DNA from 4 places in the Bradyrhizobium sp. JR4.3 genome. Region 1 is predicted to be linked to each of the others. Evidence: predicted binding sites of a transcription regulator. Region 1 holds the regulator's gene; each other region holds the start of a gene.
The links. Region 1 encodes LexA, which represses DNA repair genes until DNA is damaged. Its sites were predicted from a motif close to TGTTCNNNNTGTGTTCNG; they were not measured.

Region 1 (5,932 bases):
GTGGTACTCGCCCCCGTCGGCGCGCTTGAGATCTTCGATCCGGATGGTGCGGCGAGCGTGGCACGCGCCTGCGGCACTTTCGGTGCGGCGCACATGCTCAGTTCCGTGTCCGAGCCCGGCCTCGAGAAGACCGCCGAAGCTGCGCCCGACGCGCTGCGCCTCTACCAGCTCTATGTGCGCGGCGACGACGCCTTCGTTGCCGACGTCGTCAGCCGGGCCGAGAAGAACGCCTACGCCGCCTTCTGCCTGACCGTCGACACCGCTCACTACAGCCGTCGCGAACGTGACATCGCCAAGCGCTACGTTCGCGAGAGCCGCCTGCGCGCCACCGGCGGCGATTACCAGAAGGGTCTGGAGTGGCGGACGGTGAAGATGATCAAGGACAAGTTCAAGATCCCGCTGATCCTCAAGGGCATCGCGACGCCAGAGGACGCGCTGATCGCGATCGATCACGGCGTCGAATGGATCTACGTCTCCAACCATGGCGGCCGTCAGCTCGATCACGGTCGCGGCGCCATGCATGTGCTGCCCGAGATCGTCGATGCCGTGAACGGCCGCGCCAAAATCATGGTCGATGGCGGCGTCTGTCGCGGCACCGACATCGTCAAGGCGATCGCGGCGGGTGCCGACCTCGTCGGCATCGGCCGGCTACAATGCTGGGCGCTGGCGGCGGCCGGCGAATCCGGCGTGGCGCGCATGCTGGAGCTGCTCGAGGACGAAGTGCTGCGCTGCCTCGGCCTCTTGGGTGCGACGTCGTTCGCCGAGCTCGACAAATCCTGCCTGCACCAGGCGACCGCAACCAACGCGCCGAGTGTGTTCAGCGCGTTTCCGCTGTTCGACCACGAGCCATATCGATACTGAGTGAAAGGATGCAGGTGACATCGCTCTCTCCCGGCAGCGCGGATGCGCTCCTGTTCGATCTCGGCCGCGTGGTGCTCGATATCGATTTCTCCAAGGCAATCGCCTGCTGGGCGGGACATGCCGGCTGCAAGCCCGAAGCCATCGTCGCGCGCTATGTGCGGGACAGCGAAGCCTATCGGTTGCACGAGATGGGGAAGATCAGCGATGAGGATTATTTCGCCTCATTGCGAGCCTCGCTCGGAATCGGCATTTCGGACGCGCAGTTCCTGGAAGGCTGGAACGCGATCTTCGCCGGCGAAATGCCTGACATCGCCGAGCTGCTACCGCGGGCAGCGAAGCAGATGCCGCTCTACGCTTTCTCCAACACCAACCGGCCGCACGTGGACCATTTCTCGAGGGAATATGCCGACCTCCTCGGCCATTTCCGCGAGCTGTATTTGTCGTCCAGCATCGGCTTGCGCAAACCGGATGCGGAGGCCTTCGACCACGTCGTTGCGGCGATCGGCGTGCCCGCCGGGCGCATCGTGTTCTTCGATGATCTTGCTGAAAACATCGAGGGAGCGCGGGCGCGCGGCTTGACGGCGGTGCATGTGACCTCGCCGCGTGACGTCGGGAACGCATTGAAGGCATTGGGCATTTGACGAGGAGTCGGTGTCGCGAAACCCACGGCGGCACCGCCCCACGGGACCAATTTTGAGAAATTGAGGAACCCGATCACTTTGTGCATTTTTGTACAGAGTTCCGGGAACGGAATACCGCCTTCCGGACTCTTAGAGTCCGTTGGGACTTCTACGGACGGATGCATCATCGTGCTGGGCAAAACCTACCTCACCAAGCAGGCCTCTCTTCTTCTTGAATTCGCCAGGACAACTTCAGATTCGGACCTTTCCGCCAAGCTTGTGAGCAAGGCCGCCGACCTGAAATCCCAGGCCGATCCGCTGCCCGACAAAGACCAGGGAGCCAAGGCGCCCGACGTAACTCCCGGGCAGGCAGGGAGCTGATCGATGCAGGCCAGGGCGCTCGTCGTTCTCGCCTTGCCGTGATTTTCCTTGCCGTGATTTTCGTCGCTTCCATGACCACTCTCCTGCCGATTTGTCAGGTTCTTCGGATCATGCCGCGACGCGCTTGATCCTGCCTTCCGGAACAATGTGAAGCGGCGGGATGACTGTGCCCGCTCAGCCGTTTTTGCCTCTGCGCCCGCGCTCGGCTAGAAGACGTGCGGAACATTCGCCCGAACGTGCCGAGCAGGAGTTTTCGCCGTGGCCTTGATGCCGGTTTCCGACGCGCTTGCCGCGGTGCTGGCGGGTGCAGAGCCGCTGCCGGAAGAAATGATCTCCCTCGACGAGGCCTACCATCGCGTGCTCGCGCGTGACGTCGCGGCGCGGCGCACGCAGCCGCCGCAGGCGATGTCGGCGATGGACGGCTACGCGGTGCGCGCGGCCGATGCCGCGACGATCGATTCGGAGCTGACCGTCATCGGCGAAGTCGCGGCGGGCCGACCGTTCGCCGGGACGATCGGCGCCGGCGAGGCCGTACGGATCTTCACCGGCGCGGTCGTTCCCGGTGGCGCGGACGCCGTCGTGATCCAGGAGGACACGGTCGCCGCCGGCCAGCGGATCACGATCAAGGAAGCCGCGATCGCCGGACGGCACATCCGCCCCGCCGGCGTCGATTTCCGCGAGGGCGACGTGCTCCTGCGCAAGGGAAGTCGTCTCACCGAGCGCGACCTCGCGCTCGCCGCCGGAATGAATTATCCGCACCTTGCCGTTTTCAGGCGTCCGAAGGTCGCGATTCTCGCCACCGGCGACGAGCTGGTGATGCCGGGCACCACGCCCGGCCACGGCCAGATCGTCTATTCCAACGGTTACGCCCTGCACGCGCTCGCCCGCAGCGAGGGCGCCGAGACCATCGACCTCGGTATTGCCGCCGACACGCTGGAGGCGACCACCGCGGGCATCCGCCGCGCCCGTGAGAGCGGCGCCGACATCCTGATCACGACCGGCGGCGCATCAGTCGGCGACCACGATCTGGTCCAGCAGGCACTGAGGGACGAAGGCATCGCGATGGCGTTCTGGAAGATCGCGATGCGGCCAGGCAAGCCGATGATGCATGGGCGCCTCGGCGCAATGGGTGTGATCGGCCTGCCGGGCAATCCCGTATCGTCCTACGTGTGCGCTTTCCTGTTCATGGTGCCGCTGATTCGCGCCCTGTCGGGCCGTTCAGTGATTCACCATCGCCGCGAACGCGCCGTGCTCGGCCGCGGCGTCGGCGCCAACGACCAGCGCGAGGACTATCTGCGCGCGCATCTGGAGGAGCGTGACGATGGCACACGCGTCGTTCTTCCCGTCAACCATCAGGACTCTTCGCTGCTTGCGAATCTCGCTGCAGCACAGGTACTTCTCGTGCGCGCACCATTCGCGCCGAAGGCCGAAGCCGGCACAGCTTGCGAAGTGTTGCGGCTCCCCGTCTGAGCACCCCCGCAACGCGCGTTCCGCGGAGTTTGCTCTGTTCACGGTAAATTAAGCAGTTGCGGAACATGTATCGAACATATAGTGTCCGTTCATGATTTGTTTCGAGCATGTAGCGGCTTATTGCCGAATTCTGCGTCTCGGAATCGGACGACATCAACCGGGGGACTTTGGTCGAGATGTTAACGCGCAAACAATACGAGCTTCTGCGGTTCATCAGTGAACGTCTGAAGGAAAGCGGCGTGCCGCCCTCCTTCGACGAGATGAAGGATGCGCTCGATCTGCGCTCGAAGTCGGGCATCCATCGCCTGATCACGGCGCTCGAGGAGCGTGGCTTCATCCGACGCCTGCCCAACCGCGCCCGTGCGATTGAAGTCATCAAGCTGCCGGAGCTCCAGGCAGCCGCCGGCAGCCGCCGCGGCTTCACCCCGAGCGTCATCGAGGGCAATCTCGGCAAGGTGCGTGCGGGCTCCAGCCTGCCCGCGGACGAGGGCGAACGCCCCGTGGCGGTACCGGTGATGGGCCGCATCGCGGCCGGCACGCCGATCGAGGCGTTGCAGACACGCAGCCACACCATCAGCGTACCGCCCGACATGCTCGGCTCGGGCGAACATTACGCGCTGGAAGTGCGCGGTGATTCCATGGTTGATGCCGGCATCCTTGACGGCGACATGGCGCTGATTCAGCGCAACGAGAGCGCCGATACCGGCGACATCGTGGTGGCGCTGATCGACGACGAGGAAGCGACGCTGAAGCGCTTCCGCCGTCGCGGCGCCTCGATCGCGCTCGAGCCCGCCAACGCTGCATATGAGGTCCGCATCCTGCCGCCCAATCGGGTGAAGATTCAGGGCAAGCTGATCGGGCTTTACCGGAAGTACTGATACCGGACGTACTTGATACCTGGAGAAGTTGGCGCCTCGCGCGCTTCCGATCGGCATCGCCGGTCAGAGATTGGAGCGGATCATCGTCCGCTCCGGCTGGATAGTCTTTCTGGTTCTGCACAGACTATCCGGCCCCTCCTCCGGCGCTGGCTCCTCGCGACGCCCACGAAGCAGCACCGAAACAGCACCGCTTCGCGGCTCGGGTGTGCGAGGAAACAGCGACCAGCGATCGAGGTCGTTGCACCAGCCGGCAAGATTCGCGCATGCGCCTCCCGAATGCATCGCAACTCGCTTTGTTCCTATTGAATTCGGGAAAGATAATGTGATCGCGGCTTGCGGAAACCAGCCGCAGATTTGCCCACAACCGAGCAGAGCTTTCGTGCTTCAACTCTGATAGAGGCCTGCGCCTCGATAAGAGACGCGGGTTGCTATCCCAGCATGAGGAGCACCCGATGTGTGACTACAGCCTGCATGCCGTCGCGTCGCGCCCCGCCGAAGTCGGCGAGACGATCGTCTCGACAAATTTCCGCGGCACCTCGACGCGCGGCTTCGCCTCCGCAGCCGATCCGTCTGTTGCCGTCTGCCTGCTGCCGGGAACGGAGCTCGCCTTCGCAGACGACGTCCGCTACGACAATCGCTGGATCTGGACGCGGACCATCAATTCCCGCGTGGGCAAGTTCGGCAAGATCGATCCGCACGTTCCCGACCGCCATCATGACGCGATCGAATTCCCCGACGGCAAATTTGTGCTGGTGACGCAGCTCGTCGAAGGCCAGCGCGCGACCGTGCTGCAACTGCCTGTGACCCAGTCGGTCATCGAGCGCGAGCACAAGGCGCAGATCATCGCCGACAGGCAGCCGACCGTCACGCACCTGCCGATCGGCTGAAACAGCCGCCCTCCGGCTACGAGGTCGGAGGTCAGGATTGAATTGCCATCGCCGGCGCCGTGGCCGGCGAGATGGTGTGGTTTGCGCCAGCGAATCCGAGCGGACGCACCGACCCGCTGCGTTGCTCCGCACCATCAGATCAATCGTCGGCCTGCAAGTCGGTCTCCGCCGGCGTTGCGTCCTTGATGCGGGGCGCGGTCGCCTTCGGCGCAAGGCTGCCGTCGAAATCACCCTCGCCGGCGCCGGCCGGCAACCAGGGGCGGCTCGTGCCTCTCGCCCTCACCGCCTGAACCACAAATCCGTCACCACGCTGCGTCAGCGCCAGTGCGCTCTGGCTGGCGAGCCGCTGCCGATCGACCACCATCGCCGCGCAATCGGGCGGCGCGGGACGCGTCGTCACCACCAGCGCGGCCCGACTGCAATCGTCGGCGAGAGCGTCGACCCGCAGTGCCAGCGCGACCAGCCTCCCGTCGATCAGTGGCGTCACGCAGCCGGATTCGTCACAGGACACGCCATCAGCCAGCGAGGCTCTGCCGGCATCGCGCGGATCGGCGTCGGCAGCGAGCCATTCCTTGAGCAGAAAGCTGTCCTTGCTGGTCCTGATCAGGTGCAGATATCCGTCCTTGCCCCGCACCGCGACGCTCGCGCCATCCCCGGCGATCAGGATGTCGGGCTGCCGCGCCGACAGTCCCCAGAGGATCGCTGCCAGCAGCACCAGGGCGCCGGACCAGCGCAGCGGCGTCCGCAACAAGCCCAGCACGATGATTCCCAGGCTCGCCGCGATCAGCGGCCCGATCCCGAACGCCGCGATGCGGCCGACGGCACCCGGCAATGC
Region 2 (5,932 bases), on a different contig from region 1:
CGTCAATCTGTTGGCCTGCCGCGCGCCAGCGTTCCTCCGCGAGGTCGAACAGCCACGCCGCCGCATCCCCGTCGACCAGGCATTGAACATCATGAAACGGCAGGTATGGCTTGCCCTGGGGATCACAGCGCGACGCGTGATCGGCGCGATGGTCACTCGTGTCCCAGCGCCTGATCGTCAGATCGAGCCCGCCGACGAACGCCAGCGAACCGTCGACACAGACGATCTTCTGGTGTTGGGCCGACCCAAATGGAAGTGTGGAATCAAGATAAAACCGGACGCGGCCATCGGTCTCGGCGGTGAATTTCGCCGCGGAATTCCATTCCCTCTCGGAAGCGTAGAACGAGACAAAGTCCCAGATGAGAATGTTGATGCGCAAGGTGGGACGTCGCTGGACCAGCGCGCGCAGGAACGGGCCGAGCTGTTCCGGCAAGCCGTCGTCCGCTCGCCCGGACTCGCCGACCAGCATGGTCTCACTATGGATATCCCAACCGACGATATAAACGAGGTCCTGCGCCTGCAGCAGGGCCTCCCGCAGGGCCGCGAAATAAGCGGCAGCATCGTTGAGAACCGCCACACGCCGCGCCTCGCACCGCCGCCAGACGGTGTCGCCGGGGATCAGGGTCGATGAGCTCTGAAGCAGGGAGGCCTCGCAATTTGCGTTCGCGTTGAAACGCGCTGAACGCGGAAGGGGTTCCCCAACCAGAACCAGGCTGACCGTTCGGCGTGTGCGGATTCCGGCGCCACAGTCTCCCCTCGCCGCTACTTGGTTCGGACAGTCTTTGCACCTGCGCCTTTCAAGGCGTCCGCAATCTTCTCGGGCGCATCGCCGTGAAAGTCCACGGAGACCTCGATTGGACCTTCCAGCTTCTGGTGCCCCTCCGGCGCAGGCGCGGCCTTGGCGTCAGGACCGGCGGTGCGTGTCCCCGACGTGTTCGCGCCACCGGCGGCCTGGACGAAGACGTCGCTTCGCGGCACGCCGCATTCCTGCACGACATGCTCAACCGCAAGCTCGGCGCCGCGGCGCGTGTCGAATTCTCCGATGATCGTACTTTCCAAGGGCGCCCTCCGTGGCTGGACCAGAGTGCGAACAACAGGCCAGCGAGGGCCAGGTTCCTGAACGCGCGGGCGTCCCTGGCGGCGTTTTGGGACGCGCGAACAAGAACCAATCCAAGAACCAATCCAAGAACCAATCCAAGAACCAATCATTGCGCGGGACGTTGAGTCCGCGATGTCAGACGCTTTTGATTATTTCCGAGCGCATGCGGTCCGAGCCCTTTGCAAGGCCCGGGCGATGCCGCGCGGACGAATGAAACATCTCCAAACCGTCGTGGCCCGGATCTACCACCTGCTGACCAAAGAGGCTGCCTACGGGCCGAACCTGCAGCATATGGACGACTTCCGCGCAGCCCAGAAGCTCGAGAAGTCCATCGACTGAACTGCAATGATGGTGAGGCTGCACGCCCTCCCCCGACGCGTTCAGCTCCCTTTAGGAGCGGTCCTTGACTGCGACCCGCCAAGGGACTTGCCAAGCCCGGGATTGATGGCGAGCGACGCACCGGCGGCGCCGCCGGCTTCATAGGCTGTCATCGATACCATCCGGCTGGTGCTGCGCTGGGTCCGCATCTTCAGGTCGAGCTTGTCGAACTCCGCATCGACCACCGAGGTCTTGAGAACCACCAGCCCGCGGCCGGTGCTTTCGTTGACCTGATCGCGACCGGCCTTGATCGCTACCAGCTTGTCCGCGATTGAGGCCACCATCCCGAGCGCGAAGGAGGCATTGGCGAGATGCCGCTGCTGGTGCCGGAACCTGCTGTAGTCGAGCGAAGTCTTGAAGCGTCCAAGTTCGGCGCGCACAGCGCCGTCGATCAATTCAGCCAGATAATGCGCGACCTCGATATCGGCGCCGAGGCCAAAGAACACATAACTGTTCTCGCCGGCCGCGTTCTTCTCGCGCCAGACCCGACAATCGCAGAAAAGAGCGATCGCGCCGATGCAGTCGTCCAGCGGAATTCGCTTCTTGCGATGGGTCTCGTAGACCCTCCGCTCGCACGGCGACGCGCGCAGTTCGACATCGGAGAGCGACAGATCATGGCGATCGAGCAGCTCGGCGACCTTGGCGGCCGCAGACAGCGCCTCGTCCTCAGTGCAGCCATTGGCAATGGTCTTGGAACGCAACGCCTGAATGCGGAGCTTCAGCTTGTCGAGCGCGGGCGGAGTGGAGGTCTGGTTCACTGATTACCTGATTGGGAAAGTCCGACCCATGGACGGCCGCCGGGTAGACTGGCGGAAACATCATCCGTAATCTGCGCTGAAGCCGTTCGACATTTTTCACCGCTCACCAGCACTACTGACCATTTGGCGTGAAAACTTAGCTTTAAGCCAAAATCACGGATGCCTTCGTAGTTGGAAGTTGATCCCACGTTCGCCCGTCCAACACCCGGCCGGTTTGCTTCTTTTGCACTCCACCCCACTGCTTAAAGTGAAAGGCAACGCCCGCATCTACGCATTGATCCCGAATCGATCGTACCCAATCAGGGTCCATCGGGCGCGCGGCAGGACCGCTTTCGCCGCCCGCAATAGCCCAGTCGATGCCCTCAAGATCCAAGTTCTCAAGTGGGCCAAGCAACGGTTCGAGGCTCAAGAACTTGATGAATGCCGGTGTCGAACGCAGATGGTCAATTCGATCGGTATATTCGTCGTTTTCGACGCTTACGCCCATCCAGACGTTATTCGGCCAGGGCAGCTGGTTCGCAATGCTAGCGAGCCGTCCTGCTCGTTTGGTCAAAATTTGAAATGTGTGGTGTCGAGCACGTTGCATCACATCAAAAACCTTGCCGATGAATTCCAGCGGCACGTTCTCGTGGAACAAGTCCGACATTGAATTGACGAAGATAACTTTGGGTGTCTTCCACTTCAGCGGTATGTTCAAGGCAGCTTCGTCTAGAACGATCTTGCCGTTCCATTTGGCGCGTCCACCTGATACGCGCGTTGTGCCCGCGTACTTTGGTTGCCCCATGGCCTCCAATCGCCTAGCAAGTCGCATCGCATAGCAATTGGTGCAACCCGGCGACAGGATTGTGCACCCTGCCACCGGATTCCACGTTGCTTCTGTCCATTCGATTGGTGAGTTGGTGGCCATTGCGACATCCCTAGTTGAACGTAACCTTTACGCGGTCCGCGAAGGTGACGGAGCCCGCCCGTTTGGGTCGCTGCGCTGCTGGTGGATCAGCCGTGATCACTCCTGACGCTTCAAGTTGTCTAAGAGCCTCTTTGTAGTTCTTGTCCGTGTACGGGGTATCAACGGAATGATCTTCGTAAATCTGGCGCATCGTTAGCGTCTCGCCTGCAAACACCTTGGGCAAATCCGCTAGTAGCTTGTCGAACGGTTGCAATAGCGAGAACAACAGAGGAGTGGAAGCGTCTGCCGGGGAGTATGTGAATGAAGCAACGCCCTGATCATCAGTCGAGCTTTCGCTTGCCATGATCCCTTTCATGATCTCGTAGCCTTTAAAGTGCTTCGATACGAAGATCAAACTATGCGAGGTTCGCGCACCACGCTTGAAACGAAACGGCAGCACGAATTTTCCACCCATGCCTTTGATAGCCTGTGATAGCTCTTCAAGGATTAGCGTCTCACGCTCGTCAGGCGATTTTCCTTCGATCTTCTTGCGCAGATCATCTGCACGTTCGACACCGAACAGAGCGTCCATGTGTTTCTTGACCAAGTCGTTCGAAAGACCAGCATTGATGCGTCCATAGTTGAAGAAAAAGACGCAATCGCATCCCCAATCTTTAATGACGCCATTTACGATTTTGAGCGACAGCCCCTTATAGCCAAACGGATCAACGAACGTGAAGGAAGGTACCAATCGAGTTTCGGAAAGTTCCTTTTCGGCGTCGGCACCAATCTCGCCACAATTCACGGTCGGCTTGTATTTGAGCTTCTCTATGCCGGGCAGCGCGTCGATTTCTCCTTGCAACGTCGCTGTATGGTTTCCATCCGCGTCGTTGAAGATAGTCACCAACATGTCGCACATGTTCTTATCTTCGATAGCGTGCTCCAACACGAGGAGCGGCGTTGACGCAGCGCCGTCCTTATAGCGTCCGGGTCCAGCATAAAGATCGATGTAGGCAATCTTGCCTCCATGCAGTTTTGCACTCGGTATGATCACGTTGGCCCAGGCGTAAAAGTATTTCTGAATAATCCTCGCTTTAGTTTCCGATTGATCCGATCTTTCGTCAAAAAATTTTGCACCTGCCAATGGAGTCGTTCCTTGCACAACCTCGGGTGGATTCGTTGCCAGCATGCACGTTACTCCGCAGATTCGACACGCACCATATTGTTCTCTATTTGTTCCGTCCAGGTAATTAGCCCTTGGCTCCCCCAAGCGCAAGCTACGGTATTGGTTAGTAGCTTTTGGTGAGCCAAAACCGCCAAAGTCTGATTTTATTTGAGTTTTTGGCTTGACTGGCGGAAGGGGTGGGATTCGAACCCACGGTACCCTTGCGGGCACGCCGGTTTTCAAGACCGGTGCCTTAAACCACTCGGCCACCCTTCCAAACCCGGAATTGCTGTCGCTTAACGTAGTCGGCGGGGCGTGGCAACGCGAAGTTGGTGCCCTGCCCCAAACACCCAACCTGTCAGGCGGCGTCAGTCTGTTCCCTTAGTATGCGCTTCTCAGCAATCCCGGACACTGGCGGCATCTCCCAAGACGTCTCTGGTTGAGGTCCGGTTTGGAGTCGCCTCCCTTTCCGGACCTGGTTTGCCGGCTGCAAAGAAAAACGGCGCCCTCTGAGGAGCGCCGTTGAATTCTTCGTCTCCGCGTTGGCTCAGTACCCGCAGGACGCGCAGCCCATCTGCACTGGCGCGTAATAAGAATAACCCGGCTGGACCATCTCGACGCGCTGGCGCGTGGCGTATTGGGGCGGGATGCGCTCGTACTGGACGCTCGGCGGCGCCACCATCACAGTCTGCGGCACCATCACGGTGCGGTACTGCGCCGGCGCGCGGTGCGCCACGACGGCGCCGGGCGACACCATCACGGTCTCGTCGACGGTGCGGTATTGCGGCTGCACGTATTGCTGCTGGTAACAGGTCGTGCACGGCGGGGGTGTGTAGCAATTGTAACAGCCGGCGGAAGCCGCGCCGGTCATGGAAATCGCAGCGACGACGGTCGAGAAAACGACAGCGAGAGTGCGAGACATTAGTGTGGTGCCCCAATTGCCCGAAATGGATTTGCGAAGGTCGCATCAGTATACGCGGCAAAACCTTGCGTTGCCGAAGTTCGTCGGGGCATCCTTAATGCAAACGGCCGGCTTTCGCCGGCCGTTCAGAACTTGTTGACCATGCGTGCTGCTTGCGGTCACGCTCGCACGAGACGCTCCTACTTCGGACGACGCTTCACCTCGCGCACCGCGCCGCGCGCGGCGCTGGTGGTGAGCGCGGCGTAGGCCTGAAGCGCGGTCGAGACGTTGCGCTTGCGGCCGATCGCCTGCCAGGCGGCATCGCCCTTCGCCTCTTCCGCGGCGCGGCGGCTGGCGAGCTCCTCGTCGGAGACCTCCAGCGTGATGCTGCGGTTCGGGATGTCGATGGCGATGCGATCGCCGGTCCTGACCAGACCGATGTTGCCGCCTTCGGCCGCTTCCGGCGACAGATGGCCGATCGACAGGCCCGACGAGCCGCCCGAGAAGCGTCCGTCGGTGACGAGCGCGCAGGCTTTGCCGAGCCCCATCGATTTCAGATAGCTGGTCGGATACAGCATCTCCTGCATGCCGGGGCCGCCGCGCGGGCCTTCATAGATGATGACCACGACTTCGCCGGCAACGACCTTGCCGCCCAGAATGCCTTCCACCGCCGCATCCTGGCTCTCGAACACGCGGGCGGGGCCGGAGAATTTCAGGATCGAGGCGTCGACGCCGGCGGTCTTCA
Region 3 (5,932 bases), on a different contig from region 1:
CTTCTCGCCGCGCTTCGGCGTGGACACTTCGACCTTGCGGCCGGCCTTGATCGACAGCGCGTTGCCGAGCAGCTCGCTCTCTTCGATCTCGTGCGAGAGCAGGATATTCCTCGGCGGCGGCTTGTCGTCGTAGAACTGGGCGAGGAAGGAGCCGAGCACCTCTTCCGGCGTATACGTCTTCTCCGCGCGCGGGAAATAGGCGCGGTTGCCCCAGTTCTGCCCGGTGCGGAAGAAGAACACCTCGACGCATGAGAAGCCGCCCTCCTGGTGGATGGCGAACACGTCGGCTTCTTCCACCGTGCGCGGATTGATGCCCTGCTGCGACTGGATCGCGGAGAGCGCAGCGAGGCGGTCGCGGTAGAGCGCGGCGCTCTCGAATTCGAGCTCGCCGGAGGCCTTCTCCATCTCGGCGGCAAGCTCCTGTTTCACCGCATGGCTCTTGCCGGACAGGAAGTCGCTCGCCTCGCGCACAAGGGTCGTGTAGCCGGGGAAGTCGATCTCGCGGGTGCAGGGGCCGGCGCAACGGCGGATCTGATAGAGCAGGCAGGGCCGCGAGCGGCTCTCAAAGAAGGAATCCGTGCAGGAGCGGATCAGGAACGCGCGCTGAAGCGCGGTGATGGTGCGGTTGACGGCGCCGGCAGAGGCGAACGGGCCGAAATAGCGACCGGGCCGCGTCTGCGCGCCGCGATGCTTCAGGATCTGAGGCGCCCAATGGTCGCCCGTGATCAGGATGTAGGGAAACGACTTGTCGTCGCGCAGCTGCACGTTGAAGCGCGGCCGAAGCTGCTTGATGAGGTTGGCCTCCAGCAGCAGTGCTTCAGTCTCGGTGTGGGTCGAGATGATTTCCACGGTAACTGTAGCGGCGATCATGCGCAGGATGCGGGCCGGCTGCGGCGCACTCTGGCGCGCATAGTTCGACAGGCGCTTTTTGACGTTCTTGGCCTTGCCGACATAGAGCACGTCGGCATTCGCATTGAGCATGCGGTAGACGCCGGGCGAGGTGGGAGCGAGGCGGACCGCGCGTTCGATCGCCTCGTGGCCGGTCGCCAGCGGCTCTTCGCCGACGGTGCCGCTCTCTTCCAGGATGTCCGGCAGCCGTGCGTCGTCCTCGTCGTCGCCGTTTGCTGTGGCGGGATCGAGGTCGGGCGGCGCCGCTTCGGTTTCCTGGGCCGGGACATCGGGTGCGTTGCCGCGCACGGGTTTGCGCGTGCGTGCGTCGTCCGGATTGTCGGTGGAATCGTGAACCATGGTGCGAATTTAGGCGCTGCGGGTGCCGATTTGAAGTTCCGGCCGTGCGGCACGCACAGGATGGCGGCGCAGTTCCCGGTAACGCTTGCTTAAGCCTGTTAACAGCCCGGTAACCCGACTTAACAGGCCTTTAACTTAAAACTCTCGATAAATCTTACGCGAAAAAGTGGTGGTTCCGTAACCATGCGGTTTTGCCTCGCGCGGCGGCGCAGGCATCGCACCGGTGACGGCAGTTGCGTTGGAGTGTGTGATGAAGGCGCTCGTTGTGGGCGCAGCCGCGTTGGCTGCAGTCGGCTGGACGGCTTCGGCAGAGGCCGCCGATCTCAATTACGGGCAGCGTGCGCCCTATACGGTCAATCAGCCGCTCAATGCCTATAGCTGGGCCGGCCCGTATCTCGGTGCCAATCTCGGCTATGAATGGGGTTCGGTGAACAACAATCCCGCAAAGCCGTCAGGCTTCGTCGGCGGCGTTCAGGCCGGCTACAATTTCCAGACCGGCCCTTGGGTGTTCGGCGTCGAGGGCGACATCCAGGCCGCCGGTGCCGACGACACCTTCGCGCCGTGGAAGTTCTCCAATCCGTGGTTCGGTACCCTGCGCGGCCGCGCCGGCTATGCCTTCAGCAACGTGCTGTTCTACGGCACGGCGGGCCTCGCCTTCGGCGAGCTGCGCGCGCAGACGTTCGGCTGGACCGAGTCGCACACCAGCGCTGGCTGGACCATCGGTGCCGGCGCGGAAGTCGGATTCGCGCCGAACTGGAGCGCCAAGCTCGAATATCTCTATATCGATCTGTCGACGAGTCAGTTCGCGATTACAGGCGTGTCAAACGGCTATAGCGCCAGCGTTGTGCGCGCAGGCGTGAACTATCACTTCTGATAGCTAAGAAGAAAATACCGGACCAACCTCCCGGCCGCTTGCGGCCGGGATTTTTTTTACGCCAGGCTCGCTAGGGAAGGATGACCAAATCGACCGCCTTCGGCCCCTTGCCCTTCTTGTCCGGTTCGACTTCGAAAGTAATACGCTGTCCTTCGGCAAGGTCCTTCAGTCCGGCCCGCTCCACAGCAGTAATATGTACGAAGACGTCGCGGCCCCCGTCGTCCGGCTTGATGAATCCGTAGCCGCGCTCACCGTTGAAAAACTTGACCGTTCCCGTCATGGCCATCGGGAAACTCCCCCTCATTGCTCCTCCGTCGTGACGCAGACGCACGTCACGACATGACCGGGCCTTACGAAGCCCGGGAGCTGGCCATCCTTGGGCAGACCATTTGGTCCGACTGGATCTTTCTTAGGCCTTCACTCCGCCGCAACCATTCGCGGAAGCGGAACGTAAAGCCAGTCACGGAAACAGCATAATACGGTTCTCCGCAGATTGACCACCGCTCCTGCATATTTTTCCCAAGATGCCGGAGTGTTACGGTCTCGGCACCTCTAATCGGAATCTGGCAGCGCCACCCTGGCCGAGCGGCATTTCCAGCTCGGGCAGGATCGTCTTGAGCTCGCCCTGCAGCGTGTAAGGGGGATTGACGATCAAGAGCCCGGTGGAGGTGAGAGTTGCACCGTCGGCCTGCGGCGCCACGCTGAATTCGAGGCGCAGGCATTTTCCCGGCGGTTTTGCTGCGGCTGCGAGCCGCGCCACTGATTGCACCAGCGCGTCGGTGGCGCGCCGGCTCTTGGCGGGATACCAGATTACATAGATACCGGTCGGCCATTTCGCGAAAGCCGTCGAGAAGGCCTCGCCGAGCTTTTCGAACTCGTCCTTTGCCTCGAACGGCGGGTCGATCAGGACGATCCCGCGCCGTTCCTTTGGCGGCACGAAAGCCGGCAACGCCATCCAGCCGTCGAGGTCGACCACGCGGGCCTGCTCGTCATGGCGCAGCACGCCGATCAGCGCTTTCCGCGCCTTCGGCTCGAGTTCGCAGGCGACGAGGCGATCCTGCGGCCGCATCAGGGCGCGCGCGATCAGCGGCGAGCCCGGATAGGCCTTGAGCTCGCCTTTCGGATTGAAGGCGCGGACGATGTCGAGATAGGGCTTGGTCAGTGCCATGGCGTCGTTCGACAGCCGCGCCTGCATCAGCCGCGCAATGCCCGTCAGCCACTCGCCGCCGCGGCGCGCCTCGTCGCTTTCGAGATCGTAGAGGCCGGCGCCGGCATGGGTGTCGATGACGCGGAACGCGCCCGGTTTGTCCTGGAGATAGGTGATGATGCGCGCCAGCACGATGTGCTTGATGACATCGGCGAAGTTGCCGGCATGGAAGGCGTGGCGGTAATTCATGCAAGAGCACTACGCCACGTGGCGGCTTGAGCAAAGAGGCACGATGCCTGGGCTACCCACCCCGGATCGGCGGCATCGCCACCTGGTCGCGGCGGCAGGCGCGGCGGTCGATCTCCTCGCAGGCGCGGAATTGCAGGTCCTTGCTGAGGCAGATGCGGACTTCCGATAGCCGCGTCCGGTTGCAGGTGATCGAGACGGCGGCATTGCTGAGGCCCGGATTGGCCTTGATGAAGGCTTCCTCCACCTCCGCCGGCGCCACGGTCTTGGCCTGCGACAGATCGAGATATTCAGCCGGAATCTTGATCGCGGCGCGCGCCTTCCGGATCGTCTCGAAATAGCTGCGGTCGGCGAGCCCCGAGCAGGTGCCGTGCTTGTCCCATTCGTTGAAGATCAGACCCGGCGCCGGCATCAGATCGAGCATGGAGGAGACGATGCTGCGGTTCAGCCGCGGCGAGGGCCGCTGGCAATATTCCGGAAAACCGTTCTCATATTGCGGCCACAGACCATGCACCACGAAAGCGTAGGGCCGTCCGCTGCACTGGGTCTGCGAGCGGCCGCCGCGCTCCGCCGCCTCCTCGCAGAAGGAGGGCGACCACGACAGCGACAGCACATAAAAATCGAATTCGCCGGGCGTGTTCTGCCGCTTGTCCTGGGCCTTGGCACCGCCGGCCAGCGCAGCCAGCCCGGCTGCAAGCGTCAGCGAGATCATAAGGCGGGAGAAAAAATGCAATCTGGAATGAAACATGGCGACGCCCCTCAACTAGACTGTGCAGAAGAGCCTAGCAGGCGGTAAGAACATTTCAAGAACAAAATTCGGACGACCGTCGTTCGGCCGCCTGATCGGTCCGGATCAGGACTTTTGCAATTATTGTTTGGCGGCGCGGCAGGCCGGGTTGTAGGCCCAGTTGCGGTCGAGCCCGACCACACACCATTCGACGCCCTGGCCGTAGCCGGCGAAGCCGCCATCCTCGACAATCGAGAAATGCACCTTGCGCAGCTTGCCATCCGTGAGCATAGCCTCGCCGGTGCAATAGCGGCGCGGGATGTTGTCGGACGCCCAGGGCCGGAACGCGGTCTCGTGAACGGCGGAGAAGCCGGTGATCTTCAACGAGGAATTCCAGAACGAGCTTTCTTTCTCCCAGAACTGGCTGGCGATCGTCGGCAGCGCCCTGTCGCATTCGGAGACGTTGCCGTCATAGCGCGGCCCGCTCAGCCAGAAATTCAGCTCCAGCGGATTGGCGGCCCTGGCCTCACCGAGCGACAGCGCCCCGAACAGGAGGCCGAGCACGGCGGCAAAGCGGAGCGATTTCAGGAAGGTCGAGGCGCGCATGGGCAATCCAGACAGCATGATCTGCGAGGGTCCGACGGTGCCGTGAAGGCCGGGGGAGGTCAAGTGCAGCGCGGCAACACTTGCCGACGAGTTGACCGCAATGCTGCACCAGAGGGGTCTTCGGTTCTTTCCACCGCCGCGCCGGCACCGTAAACTGCCACCAACCAATCGGAGTGACGGGAATGCGAATCATTGCGGCCGCGGGCCTACTTGCCTTGGGTATGATGGCGAGCCAGTCGGCGCGCGCCGATCTCCTTCCGGTGCCTCCGTTCAAGGGCAACGACACCGGCGGTATCATCGCCTATTCGATGGCAACCCAGGTCGATGCGCGGCAGGTCGCGGTCGATCACTGCGCGCGCTACGGCAAGGTCGCCAAATTCCTGGCGATGCAGGCCTATGAGGGCGGCTACATCTCGTTCTCCTGCCGCTGGGTGCCCTATGGCGCGGCCGACCAGCCGATCCGCACGCTCTACTGAGGCGCTTTCGCAGCGCCGCTACCTCTCAGCCGGGAGCTTCCCACATGACGCGCAAACTCGCTTTGCTCGGCTCCGCCCTTTGCCTCGTCGTGTCGGCAGGCAGCGCCCGCGCTGACGACCTGCCGGTGCGCAAGGCGGGCCTGTGGGAATTGAAGATGGTCAGGACCGGCACGCCGGTGCCCGAGATGACCATGCAGCACTGCACCGACGAGACCGTCGACAAGGAGATGAACAACAACGTCTCCCCCATGGCCAAGCAGATTTGCGCCAAGCAGGACATCAAGAAGACCGCGACCGGCTATGTCAGCGATTCCGAATGCAATGTCGCCGGCATCAGCACGACCTCGCATGCCGAGATCACCGGCGATTTCAATTCGGCCTATACAGTGAAGACGTCGTCGCACGCGCAAGGCGGCGCCGCCGGCGCAGCAGGCCGCGACACGACCCTGCAGCTCGAAGCGAAATGGCTGGGGGCCTGCAAGCCGGACCAGAAGCCCGGCGACATCGTGATGCCCGGCGGCTTCAAGATGAACGTGCGCGACATGGACAAGCTGAAAGCGCTGTTGCCGAAGTAAGACTCTTCCCTCTCCCCTTGCGGGCCTGTTGCG
Region 4 (5,932 bases), on a different contig from region 1:
GCTCGCTTTCCGGCAGGCTCTCGACGCGGAAGGCATCGACCACGATGTCCTGCGTCGACGAGGCCGTCGCCACCAGCAATGCGCCGAGCGCGACATAGAACGGCGAGCGCGCGGGATCGGTCAGCGCCAGCAGCAGGATCGCGACGATCAGCAGCAATTGCGAGAACAGCAGCCAGCCGCGGCGCCGCCCGAACGCGCGCGTGAACAGCGGCACATGCATCGCATCGACCAGCGGCGCCCACAGGAATTTCAGCGTGTAGGGCGTGCCGACCAGCGCAAACAGCCCGATGGTCTTGAGATCGACGCCGGATTCCCGCATCCACACCAGCAGCGTCGAGCCCGACAGCGCCAGCGGCAGCCCGGACGAGAAGCCGAGGAACAGCACGATCAGCACCCGCCGTTGCAGGTAAACGGCAAGGCTATCACGCCAGGAGGTGGGGGTCGTGTCGGGGCCGGCAGGGGAGGTCGCGTCGGGTGCGGTCATGGGTGGGTGTTAGCAGATTCTGGCCGCCACAAGTGAGGTGTCGCTCCTGCCGGCCAAAGAGGAGGTGTCGTCGCCCGGCTTGACCGGGCGACCCAGTATTCCAGAGGCCGGCATTATGGGGGCCAGCAATCCCCGAATAGAGATCGTTCCAATCCGGATTGTCTTTCTCGATCAACGCGATCTTCCAATCGCGCTTCCACTTCTTCAGCCGCTTCTCCCGTTCGATCGCATTCTCGGGGTCGTCGAACTGCTCGAAGTAAACGAGCTTCACGACATCGTAGTCTTTCGTGAAGCTCTCGATCAGTTTCAACTTGTGCTCTGCCACCCGGCGGATGAGATCGTTCGTTACGCCAATATAAAGCGTGCCACCCATCTTGCTGGCGAGAATGTAGACGTAGTAGCAGCGAGCGCCCATCTGCCGCCTCTGGGATACTGGATCGCCCGGTCAAGCCGGGCGACGACAGCGAGATTGAGGCGGCAGGTTACCGCATCTCAGCGTAGAATCACTCCCCAGCCTGGAGCTTCCTCGGGAACAGTTCGGCAGCGCCGGTCGCTACGAGATGCGGGGCTTCGGGCGCATCGGTCTTGCTGAAATCGAGCTCTTCGATCCGCCCCGCGCGCTTCTCGATCTTGTCGGCGGAGATCAGGATCTGGCGGACGTCTTCGTTGGCGTCGGCAAAGTGTTTCTGCAATTTCAGCACGCGCTCGCGCAGGCGGCCGAGATCGTCGCCGAGCTTGATCACCTCGGTCTGGATCTGGTCGGCGGCATCGCGCATGCGCGCGTCCTTCATGATCTGCTGCATCACCTGGATCGCCAGCATCAGCAACGAAGGCGACACCAGCACGACGCGGGCGCGATACGCCTTCTGGATTACGTCGTCGAAACCGTCGTGGATTTCGGCGTAGACCGATTCCGACGGCACGAACATCAGCGCCATGTCCTGGGTCTCGCCGGCGACGAGATATTTTTCGGCGATGTCGCTGACGTGCTTCATCACGTCGCCGCGCAGCCGCTGCGTGGCGATCCGCTTTTCCTCATCGGTGCGCGCATCATGCAGCGCGGTCATCGCTTCCAGCGGAAATTTCGCGTCGATGCAGAGCGGCCGCTGGTCGGGCAGGAACACGACGCAGTCCGGACGCTTGCCGGTCGAGAGCGTGAACTGGAACTCGTAGGCGCCCTTCGGCAGACCGTCCTGGACGATCGCTTCCATCCGCGCCTGACCGAAGGCGCCGCGCGACTGCTTGTTGGCGAGCACGTCGCGCAGGGTCGTCACCTGTGTGGTGAGGTCGGTGAGGTTCTTGTGCGCGCTGTCGATGATGCCGAGCCGCTCGTGCAGCGCGCGCAGGCTCTCCATGGTGTTGCGGGTGGTGTTCTCCATGGACTGGCCGACGCGGTGGGTCACCGAATCCAGCCGCTCGTTGACCGCGCGTGCCATGTCTGCCTGGCGACCGGCCAGCGTCTGGGTCATGGCATCGACCCGCCCCGAAGCCTCGCTCTGGGCATGCAGCATCTGGCTGATGCGCTCCTCGAGTTCGTCGGCGCGGATCGCGTTGGCCATCGCAAGTTCCGCCCCGCGCCGCCCGGAGCGCGCGATCACGACGGCGATGACCGCCAGCAGGATGAGGACCAGCGCGCCGAAGCCGATCAGCGCGTCCACGGTGCGCACCGGCCAGTCGCCGAGCATGAAAATGATCTCGTTCATGCCCCTGCTTCTAGCCGATTCGCTCGGCGGCACGAACGAATAGCGAACATTTAGTGTAAATGCCTCGTTAATTTTTATGGTTAACGAAACCTGAAGTTTTATGGTTAGCGGAGGGTTAACGGGGTTCCCGGCCGGATTGACCGCGTCCGGCGCCCGGCTTAAATCGCGGCCATGGCCCTCAGAGAAATCATCATCCTGCCCGACAAGCAGCTGCGTCTGGTCTCCAAGCCGATCGAGAAGGTCACGCCGGAGATCCGCAAGCTTGCCGACGACATGTTCGAGACCATGTACGACGCGCCCGGCATCGGGCTCGCGGCGATCCAGATCGCGCAGCCGTTGCGGCTGATCACCATGGACCTCGCCAAGCCCGACCAGGACGGCGAGACCAAGCCCGAGCCGCGCGTCTTCATCAATCCGGAAATCATCGCCTCCTCCGAGGACCTGTCGGTCTACGAGGAAGGCTGCCTGTCGATCCCCGAATATTACGAGGAGGTCGAGCGTCCCGCGAAGGTGCGGGTGCGCTACATCGATCTGGACGGCAAGGTGCATGAGGAGGACGCCGAAGGCCTCTACGCCACCTGCATCCAGCACGAGATCGACCATCTCAACGGCGTGCTGTTCGTCGACTATCTGTCGAAGCTCAAGCGCGACCGCGTGCTGAAGAAATTCGAGAAAGCCGCCAAGCGCGCGGAGTAGTTTTCGGTGCTGCCCCACGCTCCCCTGCGCTCCCTCCCCCCTTGTGGGGGAGGGCGGGGGAGAGGGGTAGCCCAGGAGGAAGTCTATCCGTCATCTGATCAAGTGCGTGCGGTGAGCGCTCATGCCGAGAGAGCGCGTCGTGTGGCACCCCTCTCCCTAAGCCTCCCCCACAAGGGGGGAGGGAACGTACCGAGTCCTTGTCATGCCCCTCCGCCTGATCTTCATGGGCACGCCCGATTTCTCCGTGCCGACGCTGCTCGAGCTCGTCGCGCACGGCCACGAGATCGCGGCCGTGTATACGCGCGCGCCGAAGCCCGGCGGACGGCGTGGCCTGCAATTGCAGCCGACCCCGGTGGAAGAGGCCGCGCGAAAGCTCGGCGTGCCCGTGCTGACGCCGAAGACGTTGAAGACGCCGGAGGCGCGGGAAGAATTCCGCGCCTTCGACGCCGATGCGGCCGTCGTCGTCGCCTATGGCATGATCCTGCCGCAGGCGATCCTCGATGCGCCAAAGCTCGGCTGCTACAATCTGCACGCTTCGCTGCTGCCACGCTGGCGCGGTGCTGCTCCCATCAATCGCGCGATCATGGCCGGCGATGCCGAGAGCGGCGTGATGGTGATGAAGATGGATGTTGGCCTCGACACCGGCGACGTCGCCATGGCGGAACGGCTCGCGATCACGGACAATATGACCGCGCTCGATCTGCACGATCGTCTGGCCCGGCTCGGTGCCGATCTGATGGTGCGCGCCATGGCCGCGCTCGACCGCGGCGGGCTTCAGCTCAAGCAGCAGAGCGAGGATGGCGTCACCTACGCCGCCAAGATCGACAAGGCCGAAGCGCGGATCGACTGGACCAGGCCCGCGCGCGAGGTGCTGAGCCATATCCACGGCCTGTCGCCGTTTCCCGGCGCCTGGGCCGAGCTCACCGGCGTGAGCGAGAACGCGCGCGTAAAAATCCTGCGCTGTGAATTGGCGAAGGGTTCGGGTACGCCGGGCGAGGTGCTCGACGATCACCTCACCATCGCCTGCGGCGAGGGCGCAATCCGCCTGATCGAGCTCCAGCGCGAAGGCAAGGCGCGCATGCAGGCCGCGGACTTCCTGCGTGGCGTGCCGCTGAAGTCCGGCGCCAAATTCACCTGACGCTGTCATACCCCGCGAAGGCGGGGTATCCAGTACGCCGAGGCTTCTCGGTCGAACGGATAGGCTGCGGAGTACTGGATCGCCCGGTCGAGCCGGGCGATGACAGCGAAACTGGACAAGATGCCCCGCTACAAGCTCACCATCGAATATGACGGCGCGCCGTTCTTCGGCTGGCAGGTGCAGGAGACGCTGCCCTCGGTGCAGGGCGCGCTGGAAGCGGCGGTGAAGGCGATGACCGGCGCGGATGCGCGCGTGCACGGCGCCGGGCGCACCGATGCCGGCGTGCATGCGCGCGGCCAGGTCGCGCATGTCGATATCGACAAGCAGTTTCCGCAGGGCCGTTTTCGCGACGGCTTGAATGCGCATTTGCGCCCGCATCCCATCGCCGTGGTCGAAGCCGATATCGTGCCGGAGACTTTCGAGGCGCGCTTCTCGGCCATCAAGCGCCACTATCGCTACCGCATCGTCAACACCCGCGCCAATCTCGCGCTCGATGCCGGCCACGCCTGGCGTGTGCCGCGCCGGCTCGATGCCGATGCGATGCATGCGGCGGCACAACGCCTGCTCGGCAAGCACGATTTCACCACCTTCCGCGACACCGAGTGCCAGGCCAAGTCGCCGGAGAAGACGCTCGATCAACTCGACGTGCTGCGCGACGGGCGCGAGATCACGATTCTCACCTCGGCGCGCTCGTTCCTGCACAGCCAGGTGCGCTCGATGGTGGGGTCGCTGATGTGGGTCGGCGAAGGCCGCTGGACCGCCGAAGATCTCTCCGCAGCGCTCGCTGCACGCAACCGCGCCGCCTGCGGCATCGTCGCCCCGCCGGACGGGCTGTATCTGATGCAGGTGGATTACTGATTGGGGTGAGGGCGCGCGCTCTCGCTACATCCACCACTGTCATGCCCCGGCTTGACCGGGGCATCCAGTACGCCGCGGCCTCTCGGCTCAGTCACTGCCGTCTCTGGAATACTGGATCGCCCGGTGAAGCCGGGCGATGACAGCGGAGGGTTTGGCGGCAATGGGGGCTACGCAAAATACCTCGCCAAAATCCCGCGATACACCTTCGTCAACTGCTCCAAATCCCCAACCGGCACGCGCTCGTCGACCTGGTGCATGGTCTGTCCCACCAGGCCGAACTCGATCACCGGGCAATAGCTCGAGATGAAGCGCGCATCCGAGGTGCCGCCTGAGGTCGACAGCTCCGGCTTGCGGCCCGTCACTTCCTCGATCGCGGACACCGCGAGATCGGTGAACGGGCCGGGCTTGGTCACGAACACGTTCGAGTTCGAAGGCTCCCAGACGATGCGGGCGCGGATCCGGTTGCCGCAGGCTTTGGTCAGCCGCGTCTCGACCAGCTCGCGCAGGCTCGCCTGGGTGTGATTGTCGTTGTAGCGGATGTTGAATTTTGCGCGGGCTTGTCCTGGGATGACGTTGTTGGCGGTGTTGCCGACGTCGACCGAGATGAATTCGAGATTGGAGGCCTGGAACTGCGCGCTGCCATGGTCGAGCGGTTCGTCGGAGATCGCCACGATCAGCCGCGAGATATCAGGCACCGGATTGGCGGCGCGGTGCGGATAGGCGACGTGGCCCTGCACGCCGTCGACATACAGCGTGCCCGATTGCGAGCCGCGGCGGCCGACCTTGATGGTGTCGCCGAGCGCCTCGACATTGGAGGGCTCGCCGAGCACGCAATGGTCGAATTTCTCGCCGCGCTCCGCCGCCCACTTCAGCAGCTTGATGGTACCGTTGATGGAGACGTCTTCCTCGTCGCCGGTGATCAGGAATGAGATCGAACCTTTGCCGTCGCTGCGTGGCTTGCCGTCGTTCGCGGCAAGATGCTCCAGCACCGCGGCGACCGAGCAGGCGATGCCGCCCTTCATGTCGACCGCGCCGCGCCCGTGCAGAAAGCCG

Region 2: ABIB91_RS06710 (three-Cys-motif partner protein TcmP) is a predicted target of LexA. The motif match lies at 4,345-4,362, and genes of this name have one in related genera.
Region 3: ABIB91_RS26245 (ribonuclease T2 family protein) is a predicted target of LexA. The motif match lies at 4,310-4,327, and genes of this name have one in related genera.
Region 4: ABIB91_RS15435 (DNA recombination protein RmuC) is a predicted target of LexA. The motif match lies at 2,219-2,236, and genes of this name have one in related genera.

Annotation. Positions count from the first base shown of each region.
Region 1 covers NZ_JBEPQF010000031.1:53,987-59,918, forward strand. The annotation lists gene ABIB91_RS33140 (alpha-hydroxy acid oxidase) at 1-861, shown strand, start outside; gene ABIB91_RS33145 (HAD family hydrolase) at 870-1,502, shown strand; gene ABIB91_RS33150 (hypothetical protein) at 1,671-1,862, shown strand; gene ABIB91_RS33155 (molybdopterin molybdotransferase MoeA) at 2,121-3,332, shown strand; gene lexA (transcriptional repressor LexA) at 3,509-4,210, shown strand; gene ABIB91_RS33165 (hypothetical protein) at 4,663-5,097, shown strand; partial or broken gene ABIB91_RS33170 (ComEC/Rec2 family competence protein) at 5,237-5,932, opposite strand, start outside.
Region 2 covers NZ_JBEPQF010000003.1:162,568-168,499, reverse strand. The annotation lists gene ABIB91_RS06735 (VTT domain-containing protein) at 1-577, opposite strand, end outside; gene ABIB91_RS06730 (hypothetical protein) at 763-1,059, opposite strand; gene ABIB91_RS06725 (hypothetical protein) at 1,232-1,438, shown strand; gene ABIB91_RS06720 (DUF7168 domain-containing protein) at 1,480-2,235, opposite strand; gene ABIB91_RS06715 (DUF5131 family protein) at 2,378-3,142, opposite strand; gene ABIB91_RS06710 (three-Cys-motif partner protein TcmP) at 3,153-4,310, opposite strand; tRNA gene ABIB91_RS06705 (tRNA-Ser) at 4,473-4,562, opposite strand; gene ABIB91_RS06700 (hypothetical protein) at 4,834-5,157, opposite strand; gene ilvD (dihydroxy-acid dehydratase) at 5,388-5,932, opposite strand, start outside.
Region 3 covers NZ_JBEPQF010000019.1:84-6,015, reverse strand. The annotation lists gene uvrC (excinuclease ABC subunit UvrC) at 1-1,248, opposite strand, end outside; gene ABIB91_RS26260 (outer membrane protein) at 1,499-2,122, shown strand; gene ABIB91_RS26255 (cold-shock protein) at 2,193-2,408, opposite strand; gene ABIB91_RS26250 (23S rRNA (adenine(2030)-N(6))-methyltransferase RlmJ) at 2,658-3,518, opposite strand; gene ABIB91_RS26245 (ribonuclease T2 family protein) at 3,571-4,263, opposite strand; gene ABIB91_RS26240 (hypothetical protein) at 4,384-4,848, opposite strand; gene ABIB91_RS26235 (hypothetical protein) at 5,031-5,324, shown strand; gene ABIB91_RS26230 (DUF3617 domain-containing protein) at 5,369-5,899, shown strand.
Region 4 covers NZ_JBEPQF010000008.1:105,491-111,422, reverse strand. The annotation lists gene ABIB91_RS15445 (AmpG family muropeptide MFS transporter) at 1-484, opposite strand, end outside; partial or broken gene ABIB91_RS15440 (GIY-YIG nuclease family protein) at 603-899, opposite strand; gene ABIB91_RS15435 (DNA recombination protein RmuC) at 988-2,187, opposite strand; gene def (peptide deformylase) at 2,359-2,883, shown strand; gene fmt (methionyl-tRNA formyltransferase) at 3,086-4,021, shown strand; gene truA (tRNA pseudouridine(38-40) synthase TruA) at 4,142-4,879, shown strand; gene dapE (succinyl-diaminopimelate desuccinylase) at 5,047-5,932, opposite strand, start outside.